One region of the Amycolatopsis sp. NPDC052450 genome, then DNA from elsewhere that is predicted to be linked to it. Evidence: riboswitches for the same ligand, from Rfam matches in the RefSeq annotation. Region 1 holds a riboswitch; the other holds the start of a gene.
The links. A riboswitch is a leader RNA that binds a small molecule or an ion and turns the genes downstream of it on or off. The one in region 1 is predicted to bind glycine.
Positions count from the first base shown of each region.

Region 2: it holds a riboswitch for glycine, as region 1 does, so the genes downstream of both, gcvP (aminomethyl-transferring glycine dehydrogenase) here and gcvP (aminomethyl-transferring glycine dehydrogenase) in region 1, are expected to answer to the same signal.

Region 1 is NZ_JBIUAQ010000016.1:74,057-79,101, reverse strand. Features, by position in the region: gene ACIHAO_RS25230 (bifunctional nuclease family protein) at 1-43, shown strand, start outside; gene ACIHAO_RS25225 (TetR/AcrR family transcriptional regulator) at 136-750, opposite strand; gene ACIHAO_RS25220 (MerR family transcriptional regulator) at 1,048-1,629, shown strand; glycine riboswitch at 1,676-1,777, shown strand; gene gcvP (aminomethyl-transferring glycine dehydrogenase) at 1,949-4,828, shown strand; gene ACIHAO_RS25210 (nuclear transport factor 2 family protein) at 4,832-5,045, opposite strand, start outside.
Region 2 is NZ_JBIUAQ010000042.1:13,977-19,021, forward strand. Features, by position in the region: gene ACIHAO_RS38965 (aldehyde dehydrogenase family protein) at 1-1,189, shown strand, start outside; gene ACIHAO_RS38970 (3-oxoacyl-ACP reductase) at 1,192-1,959, shown strand; gene ACIHAO_RS38975 (hypothetical protein) at 2,146-2,520, shown strand; glycine riboswitch at 2,779-2,879, shown strand; gene gcvP (aminomethyl-transferring glycine dehydrogenase) at 2,923-5,045, shown strand, end outside.

The DNA.
Region 1 (5,045 bases):
CGACTCGGTCTCGCCGGAGGACTTCCGCGGCGCGGACACCTGAGCACATCCTGGATCTCGTACGAAGGGGCGGCGCCACTGGCGCCGCCCCTTCGTCGTGCGTGCGTTTAGTCCTCTGAATGCGGTTCGCGGCGGTCAAGCGGCGGTCGCTTTGACGAACAGGTCCGCCAGCTCCCGCCCGTACCGCTCCAGGTCCAGCTTCCGGTCGGCCGCGAACTTCGCCGCGACACCGTCGATGGCCTGCGCGATCGACAGCGCCATCACGTCCGGCGCGAACTCGCCGAAAGCGCCTTCCCGCTGGCCCTGCCGCAGCTGGCGTTCGAGCCGGCCGGTCCGGAACTCCTCGACGATCGGCGCCGACATGAACCAGCCTTCGGCGTCCGAGCCGCTCGAAGCCATCTCGACCATGACCCGCACCAGTTCCGGGTACGAGCCGAGGAACGCGATCTCCGACTCGATGTAACCGCGCAGCAGCCCGGCCCGGTCGGTCGTGCCCTGGATCCGCTCTTCGAGGAACTTGTCCTTCATCCCGGTCGCGGTGGTGACCACGGCCTGCATCAGGCCTGCCTTGTTGGTGAAGTGGTACGAGATGATCCGGGTGCTGGAGAGCCCGGCGCGCTCCTTGATCTTCGCGAACGACGTCTTGTGGTAGCCGAGGTCGGAGATCGTCGCGATCGTGGCCCCGATGATCTGGGCCCGCCGGGCCGCCTCGGTGACCGACAGCCCCAGCTCCGCCTGAACCTCTTGCATGGCACTTTGGGTGGAGGGAGTTACTTGCATGAGTAAAAATTAACACGGCTGAGTAAAAGTGGCAAGCGTGCGGCCGAACGGGGGACGGTGCTCGACAAGCCTCAAGAAGAGCTTGAGGCCGACCGCGCGTCGCGTTGACCGGTTTGCCGGACGCGCTTACCGTCAATGAGGGTGAATCGCCAAGGTGTGATTCGGATGTCTGGGGCATTCGTCTTGACGATGAACTCCGGTGCGGGCTCACGTGGGTCCGCGCGGCTTTGTTCGCCGGCCGCCAGGTCGGGCGAGGGGAGGCATGGCGTGGTCGAGGCTGGTAGCCCTCAAGAGCCGCTCGTTCCGGTCGCTGACGGCGAGCAGGGCGAGCTGTTCCCCGACTCTTCCCTCCCGGACGAACTCGTCGGTTACCGCGGTCCCGCAGCCTGCCAGATCGCCGGGATCACCTACCGGCAGCTCGACTACTGGGCCAGGACGAAGCTGGTCGCGCCGAGCATCCGCACCGCGCACGGTTCCGGTTCGCAGCGGCTCTACTCGTTCAAGGACATCCTCGTCCTGAAGGTCGTCAAGCGGCTGCTGGACACCGGCGTCTCGCTCCAGAACATCCGCGTCGCCGTCGACCACTTGCGCCTGCGCGGTGTCCGCGACCTCGCCAGGGTCACCCTGTTCTCCGACGGCACCACCGTCTACGAGTGCACCTCGCCCGAAGAGATCGTCGATTTACTGCAAGGTGGCCAGGGCGTTTTCGGCATCGCCGTCAGCGGTGCGATGCAGGAGATCAGCGGCACCATCCACGAGTTCCAGGCCGAGCGGGCCGACGGCGGCGTGATCGAAACGGTCACGCCGGACGAGCTCACGCAGCGCCGTAACGCACGTCGCACCGGCTGATCATGAAGCCGCGGGGGCGGCAGGGTAGGCTCACTTCCGCGGTCGACGAATCCGCGCGGGAGAGACCGAGCCGATAACCGTTGAGCTCGGCGCCGAAGGAGCAAGTCCTCCCCGGAACCTCTCAGGCACCCTGGACCGCGCGGAAGAGACGCCTCTGGAAAGTGGTTCGCCAGGTCACAGCCTGGCGGCCCCGCCGACGGTGCAAGCCCGGCTCAACACTCGGGCGAAACTCTCAGGCGCCCCCACGGGGGTACGGACAGAGTGGGGAGGGCCAGGACAATCCGTCCCGGCCCCACCCCCGCGTCTTGGGAGGTCCCCGATGGAGCCTGTTTCACTGGCCGCTCTCGAATCCGGAACCCCCTTCGCGGACCGGCACATCGGCCCCGGCACCGAAGAGCTCGCGCGCATCCTCGACGTCGTCGGAGTCGCCTCGCTGGACGAGCTCGCCGAGCGGGCCGTTCCCGCGTCACTGCGGGAATCCGCGACACCGCTGGAGCTCCCGCCGCCCGCCACCGAGACCGGCGCGCTCGCCGAACTCCGCGCGCTGGCCGCGCGCAACCGGCCGATGGTCCAGATGATCGGCCTCGGCTACCACGACACCGTGACCCCGCCGGTGATCCGCCGGAACGTGCTGGAGAGCCCGGCCTGGTACACCGCGTATACGCCGTATCAGCCGGAGATCTCGCAGGGCCGCCTCGAAGCGCTGCTCAACTTCCAGACCATGGTCGCCGATCTGACCGGCCTGCCGATCGCCAACGCGTCGATGCTGGACGAGGCGACCGCCGCGGCGGAGGCGATGACGCTGGTCCGCCGGGCGGGCAAGGCGAAATCGGCCCGGTTCGTCGTCGACGAGGACACCCTTCCGCAGACGATCGAGGTCCTGCGCACCCGCGCCGAACCGCTCGGCATCGAGCTGGTGACCGCGGATCTGTCCCAGGGCATCACCGGGCTGGGGCTCGGCGGCGACTTCTTCGGCGTGCTGCTGTCCTATCCGGGCGCGTCGGGCGTCGTCCGCGAATGGGACCACACCATCGCCGAGGCCAAGGCGCTGGGCGCGGCGGTGGTGATGGCCGCGGATCCGCTGGCACTGACGCTGCTGCGGTCGCCCGGTGAGCTCGGCGCCGACGTCGCGGTCGGGTCCACGCAGCGGTTCGGCGTCCCGATGGGCTTCGGCGGGCCACACGCGGCGTACCTCGCCGTCCGGCAAGGGCTCGAACGGCAGCTGCCCGGCAGGCTGGTCGGGGTGTCGAAGGACGCCGACGGCGCGCCCGCGTACCGGCTCGCGTTGCAGACCCGCGAGCAGCACATCCGCCGCGAGAAGGCGACGAGCAACATCTGCACCGCCCAGGTGCTGCTGGCGGTGATCGCCTCGATGTACGCGGTGTACCACGGCCCCGAAGGCTTGCGTGCCATCGCGAACCGCGCGCACCGGATGGCCACCGTGCTCGCGGCGGGACTCGCCGAAAGCGGTGTCGACGTCGTGCACTGCGAGTTCTTCGACACCGTCATGGTCGCCGTCCCCGGCCGCGCGACCGGGATCGTCGCCACCGCCAGGGAACTCGGGGTCAACCTACGGCTCGCGGACGCGGACCACGTCGCCATCGCCTGCGACGAGACGACGACCCGTGAGCACCTTTCCCTGGTGTGGAAGGCGTTCGGGGTCGCGGTGTCCGATGTGGACTCGCTCGACGCGGACACCGCCGACGGCTTCCCGCCGGATCTGCGCCGCACCAGCGCGTACCTGACGCATCCGGTCTTCCACGCGCACCGCTCGGAGACGGCGCTGCTCCGGTACCTGAGGGCGTTGTCCGACAAGGACGTCGCGCTCGACAGGAGCATGATCCCGCTCGGCTCCTGCACGATGAAACTCAACGCCACGGCCGAAATGGAGCCGATCACCTGGCCCGAGTTCGCCGGTCTGCACCCGTTCGCGCCCGCCGGGGACGCGGCAGGGCTGCTCACCGTCGTGAAGGATCTGGAGCAGTGGCTCGCCGGCATCACCGGCTACGACGCGGTCTCCCTGCAGCCGAACGCCGGAAGCCAGGGCGAGTTCGCCGGGCTGCTGGCGATCCGCGCCTACCACCGCGAACGCGGGAACGCGGCACGTGACGTCTGCCTGATCCCGTCCAGCGCGCACGGGACGAACGCGGCCAGCGCGGTCATGGCGGGAATGCGCGTGGTCGTCGTGAAATGCGACGACGAGGGCAACATCGACCTCGGCCACCTCAGGTCCACTGTGGACGAGCACGCGGACGACCTCGCCGCGATCATGATCACCTACCCCTCGACGCACGGTGTCTACGAGGACACCGTCCGCGAGGTCTGCGCGCTGGTGCACGACGCGGGCGGCCAGGTGTACGTCGACGGCGCGAACCTGAACGCGCTGATCGGGGTGGCGCAGTACGGGAAGTTCGGCGCCGACGTCTCCCATCTCAACCTGCACAAGACCTTCTGCATCCCGCACGGTGGCGGCGGGCCGGGTATCGGGCCGATCGGCGTCCGCGCGCATCTGGCGCCGTACCTGCCGAACCACCCGCTGCAACCGGAGGCGGGCCCGGCCACCGGTGTGGGCCCGATCAGTGCCGCGCCGTGGGGGAGCGCGTCGATCCTGCCGATCTCCTGGGCCTACGTCCGGATGATGGGAGCCGACGGTCTGCGGCGGGCGACCCTGACCGCGGTCGCGAACGCCAACTACGTCGCGAAACGTCTCGCCGGGCACTATCCGGTGCTGTACTCCGGGCACGAGGGACTCGTGGCGCACGAATGCATCCTCGATCTCCGCGCGATCACCAAACGGACCGGCGTCACGGTCGACGACGTGGCCAAACGGCTGGCCGACTACGGCCTCCACGCGCCGACGATGTCGTTCCCTGTCGCGGGAACGCTCATGGTCGAGCCCACCGAGAGCGAAGACCTCGGCGAACTCGACCGGTTCTGCGACGCGATGATCGCGATCCGCGGCGAGATCGAGAAGGTCGCCGCGGGGGAGTGGCCGGTGGCCGAAAGCCCGCTGCGCAACGCCCCGCACACCGCACGCTGTCTCGCGGGTGAGTGGGATCGCCCGTACAGCAGGGAGATCGCGGTTTTCCCCGCCGGTTTCACCGCCGCGAAGATCTGGCCTCCGGTGCGGCGGATCGACGGGGCCGCGGGCGACCGCAACCTCGTCTGCTCCTGCCCGCCACCGGAGGCCTTCGCCTGAGCCTTAACCGGGCATCTTGTCGAGAAAGCCCAGCACCTGCTTGATCCGCCCGTCCTCGACGGTGATGACATCGAAGCCGATCGCCAGCGGTTCTTCCGCGCCTTCCGGCGCGAGGTACCACTGGAACCGTGCGATGTCGTGGTGCGCGTCGGGAGCGGACGGCAGGCTGAACCTCAGACCCGCGAACTGCGCCTGCGCGCCGGTGATGAAGCCGTCG
Region 2 (5,045 bases), on a different contig from region 1:
CGACGCCGACATCGAGAACCTCGCCGCGCTGGAGGTCGCCAACGCGGGCCACACGATCGGCAACGCGCGCTGGGAAGCGGGCAACGTCCGCGACGTGCTGACGTACTACTCGGCTTCGCCCGAACGGTTGAGCGGCAAGCAGATCCCGGTACCCGGCGGGGTGAACATGACGTTCCACGAGCCGCTCGGCGTGGTCGGGGTGATCGTGCCGTGGAACTTCCCGATGCCCATCGCGGGCTGGGGGTTCGCGCCCGCGCTCGCCGCCGGGAACACCGTCGTGCTCAAACCCGCCGAGCTCACTCCGCTGACCGCGATCCGCCTCGGCGAACTCGCCCGCGAGGCGGGGATCCCCGAAGACGTCTTCCAGGTGCTCCCCGGCAAGGGATCCGTGGTGGGGCAGCGGTTCGTGGACCACCCCGCGGTGCGGAAGGTGGTGTTCACCGGCTCGACCGAGGTCGGCAAGCAGATCATGGCGGGCTGCGCCGCGCAGGTGAAGCGGGTGACGCTGGAACTCGGCGGCAAGAACGCGAACATCGTCTTCGCCGACGCCGACCTGGAGAAGGCCGCGGCCACCGCTCCGTACGGCGTCTTCGACAACGCCGGGCAGGACTGCTGCGCGCGGTCGCTGATCCTGGTGCAGTCGAGCGTGTACGAGAAGTTCATGGAACTGCTGGAACCCGCGGTGAACGGTGTGGTCGTCGGGGATCCGCGGCTGGAAGTGACCGAGATGGGGCCGCTGATCTCGGCGGGGCATCACGCGAAGGTGTCGTCCTATGTGGACGACGCGGCGCCGGTCGCCTTCCGGGGCAACGCGCCCGTCGGCCCCGGGTACTGGTTCGCGCCGACCGTCGTCACCCCGCCGGACCTGCGGCATCCGCTGGCCTCGGAGGAGATCTTCGGCCCGGTCGTCGCCGTGGTCCCGTTCGACGGCGAGGCGGACGCGGTGACCATGGCCAACGACACCGAGTACGGCCTTTCCGGCTCGATCTGGACGCGCGACGTCGGCCGCGCCTTCCGCGTCGCCCGCGGTGTCGAGGCCGGGAACCTTTCGGTGAACTCGCATTCGTCCGTCCGGTACTGGACGCCGTTCGGCGGGTTCAAGCAGTCCGGGCTGGGCCGGGAACTCGGTCCGGACGCCGTCGACGCCTTCACCGAGACCAAGAACGTCTTTATCAGCACGGAGGAATAGGAATGGTTCAGCGTTTCGAGGGCCGCGTCGCGGTCATCACCGGTGGCAGCAGCGGCATCGGCCTCGCCACCGCGCGGCGGCTGGCGAGCGAGGGCGCGAAGGTCGTCATCGGCGACATCTCCGCCGAGGCGGGCAAGGCCGCGGCCGACGAGGTCGGCGGCCTGTTCGTGCAGGCCGACGTCACCGACGCCGAGCAGGTCGAGGCCCTGTTCCAGACCACTGTGGACACCTTCGGCTCGGTCGACGTCGCGTTCAACAACGCCGGCATCTCCCCGCCCGAAGACGACTCGATCCTGACCACGGGCATCGACGCGTGGGAGAAGGTGCAGAAGGTCAACCTGACCTCGGTGTACCTGTGCTGCAAGGCGGTGCTGCCGCATATGCGGCGGCAGGGCAAGGGCTCGATCGTCAACACGGCGTCGTTCGTCGCGGTGATGGGCGCGGCGACGTCGCAGATCTCCTACACCGCGTCGAAGGGCGGGGTGCTGGCGATGAGCCGGGAGCTGGGCGTGCAGTTCGCGCGGGAGAACATCCGGGTCAACGCGCTGTGCCCGGGTCCGGTGAACACCCCGCTGCTGAAGGAACTGTTCGCGAAGGACCCCGAGCGGGCGGCGCGGCGGTTGGTGCACGTGCCGGTCGGGCGGTTCGCCGAGCCGGAGGAGATCGCGGCCGCGGTCGCCTTCCTGGCGAGCGACGACGCTTCGTTCATCACCGCTTCGCAGTTCCTGGTGGACGGCGGCATCTCGGGCGCCTACGTGACCCCTCTCTGACCCCACGCAATTCGTCACCTACTTGCGACACGCCTCGGCGCGATTCGTCACCTAATTGCGTCGCTCTGGCCCGCCACCCCGTCACTCGTCCCGGTGGCTGGGATGGCGGGCCGCTGACCTGCGCTGTAGTCCTGAGACACGGAGCCGCACGGTTCCGCGATCCGAACAGCGCGGGAGGCCCGAAGAATGACCCGGCAGATGAGCACCGCCATGCGTGACTGCATCGACCTGTGCAACGAGTGCCACGTCCGGTGCGAAGAGATGCTGACGCGCTGCATGGAGGTGGGCGGCGCGAAACTCGGGATGATGATGGTGACCTGCGCGGACATGTCCCGCATGTGCGCGGACATGATGATGCGCTGCTCCGCCATGGTCGCCGACCTCGAGATGATGCGCATGTGCGCGAAGATGTGCGGCCTCGCCTCCCAGATGATGCGCATGTGCGCCCAGGAGTGCGCCAGGACCGGTGACGCCGAACTCGCCGACGCGGCCGACATGATGACGCGGTGCGCCGAACTCTGCGGCACGATCACCGCCGAGATGATGATGGAGAACGCGTAACTCGCGTGCTTGGAGCCATAACTCGCGTGATCAGAGCCGTAACTCACCAGTTACGGCTCCAAGCACGTGAGTTACGGCTCCAGACACGCAAGTGACGTCGTCGGGTGGAAGTAGACGCGCGTCGAACACGCCAGGTACGGTGTGCGCACAACTACAGACAAGGGCCGTTGAGCTGGAGCGGGAGAGCCCTCACGAACGTGGTGGGGCACCGAAGGAGCAAACTCCCCGGAATCTCTCAGGTACTCACTACCGCTTCCGCGAGGCCACTCTGGAAAGAAGGCGCGCAAGTGCGCCTCACCCAAGGTGAAAGCCGCATCACATGCGGTGAAACTCTCAGGTGCCATGACAGAGGGGGAGTTCCCAGCGCACCGGTCTATCCGGCGCCTGACCCAAGGAGCTCCCTTGACCAGTACGTCCTTCGACGACCGGCACATCGGCCCCTCGGAGTCCGAGCAGGCCAAGATGCTCGCCGAGGTCGGCTACGGCAGCCTCGACGCCCTGGTGCAGGCCGCGGTGCCGTCCGCGATCCGGGTCACGCGTGACCTCGAACTTCCCCCCGCCGCGTCCGAAGAGGACGCCATCGCCGAGCTTCGCGCGCTCGCCGCGCTCAACAAGCCGATGACGCAGATGATCGGCCTCGGCTTCCACGACACGGTCACCCCGGCGGTCATCCGCCGCAACGTGCTGGAGAACCCGGCCTGGTACACGGCGTACACGCCGTATCAGCCGGAGATCTCGCAGGGCCGTCTCGAAGCCCTCCTCAACTTCCAGACCATGGTCTCCGAGCTGGCCGGTCTCGCCACCGCGAACGCCTCCCTGCTCGACGAGTCCACCGCGGTCGCCGAGGCCGTCATGCTGATGCGCCGCGCGTCGAAGGCGAAGTCGAACAAGGTCGTCCTCGACGCCGAGTGTCTGCCGCAGACCATCGCCGTCGTCCGCACCCGCGCCGAGGCCATGGGCGTCGAGGTCGAGGTCCGCGACCTGCTCACCGGTCTGCCGGACGAGTTCTTCGGCGTCGTCGTCCAGTACCCGGGTGCTTCCGGCGTGCTGCGCGGCGCGGGCTTCTACTCCGCCATCTCCGAGACCGCGAAGGCCGCCGGCGCGCTGTACACCGTCGCCGCCGACCTGCTCGCCCTCACGCTGATCACCGCGCCGGGTGAGTTCGGCGCCGACATCGCCGCCGGTTCGACCCAGCGCTTCGGCGTCCCGCTCGGTTACGGCGGGCCGCACGCCGGATACATGGCCGTCCGCGCCGGGCTCGAGCGTTCGCTGCCGGGCCGCCTGGTCGGGGTCTCGGTCGACGCCGACGGCAACCCCGCGTACCGCCTCGCCCTGCAGACCCGCGAGCAGCACATCCGCCGCGAGAAGGCGACGTCCAACATCTGCACCGCGCAGGTGCTGCCCGCTGTGCTCGCCGCGATGTACGCGGTCTACCACGGCCCCGATGGCCTCAAGCGCATCGCGACCCGCGTCCACGAGCTCGCCTCGGGCCTGGCGGACGCCCTCCGCGCGGCAGGTGTCGAGGTCGTCCACGAGGGGTTCTTCGACACCGTCCTCGCCCGCATGCCCGGACAGGCCGAAGCGGTCGTCGCGGTCGCGCGCGAGCACGGGATCAACCTCGGCCCGGTCGACGCCGACCACGTCCGCGTCGCCGTCGACGAGGTCACCACGCCCGCGATCATCGCCAAGGTGCTCAACGCGTTCGGTGTCGAGAACGAGGCCGAAAGCGCCCAGGCGCTGCCCGCCGGTTTGCACCGTGAGAGCGAGTACCTCACGCACGAGGTCTTCCACTCGCACCGCTCCGAGACCGCGATGCTGCGGTACCTGCGCAGCCTGTCCGACCTCGACTACGCGCTGGACCGCGGCATGATCCCGCTCGGCTCCTGCACGATGAAGCTGAACGCCACCACCGAGATGGAGCCGATCAGCTGGCGCGAGTTCGCGGGGATCCACCCGTTCGCCCCGGCCGAGGACGCCGAGGGCTACCACGTCCTCGTCGAGCAGCTGGCCGGCTGGCTGGCCGAGGTCACCGGCTACGACAAGGTGTCGCTGCAGCCGAACGCGGGCAGCCAGGGTGAGCTCGCCGGTCTGCTCGCGATCCGCGCGTACCACCACGCCAACGGTCAGACCGAACGCGAGGTCTGCCTGATCCCGTCGTCCGCGCACGGCACGAACGCCGCCTCCGCGGTCATGGCGGGCATGCGCGTCGTCGTGGTCAAGTGCACCGACGAGGGCAACGTCGACCTCGAAGACCTGCGGGCCAAGGTCGAGGCCAACCGCGAGACGCTGTCCGCGATCATGGTCACGTACCCGTCCACGCACGGCGTGTACGAGCACGGCATCGACGAGCTGGCCAAGATCGTCCACGACGCGGGCGGCCAGGTCTACGTCGACGGCGCGAACCTCAACGCCCTGCTCGGTCTCGCCAAGCCGGGCGAGTTCGGCGGCGACGTCTCGCACCTGAACCTGCACAAGACCTTCTGCATCCCGCACGGTGGTGGCGGCCCCGGCGTCGGCCCGGTCGC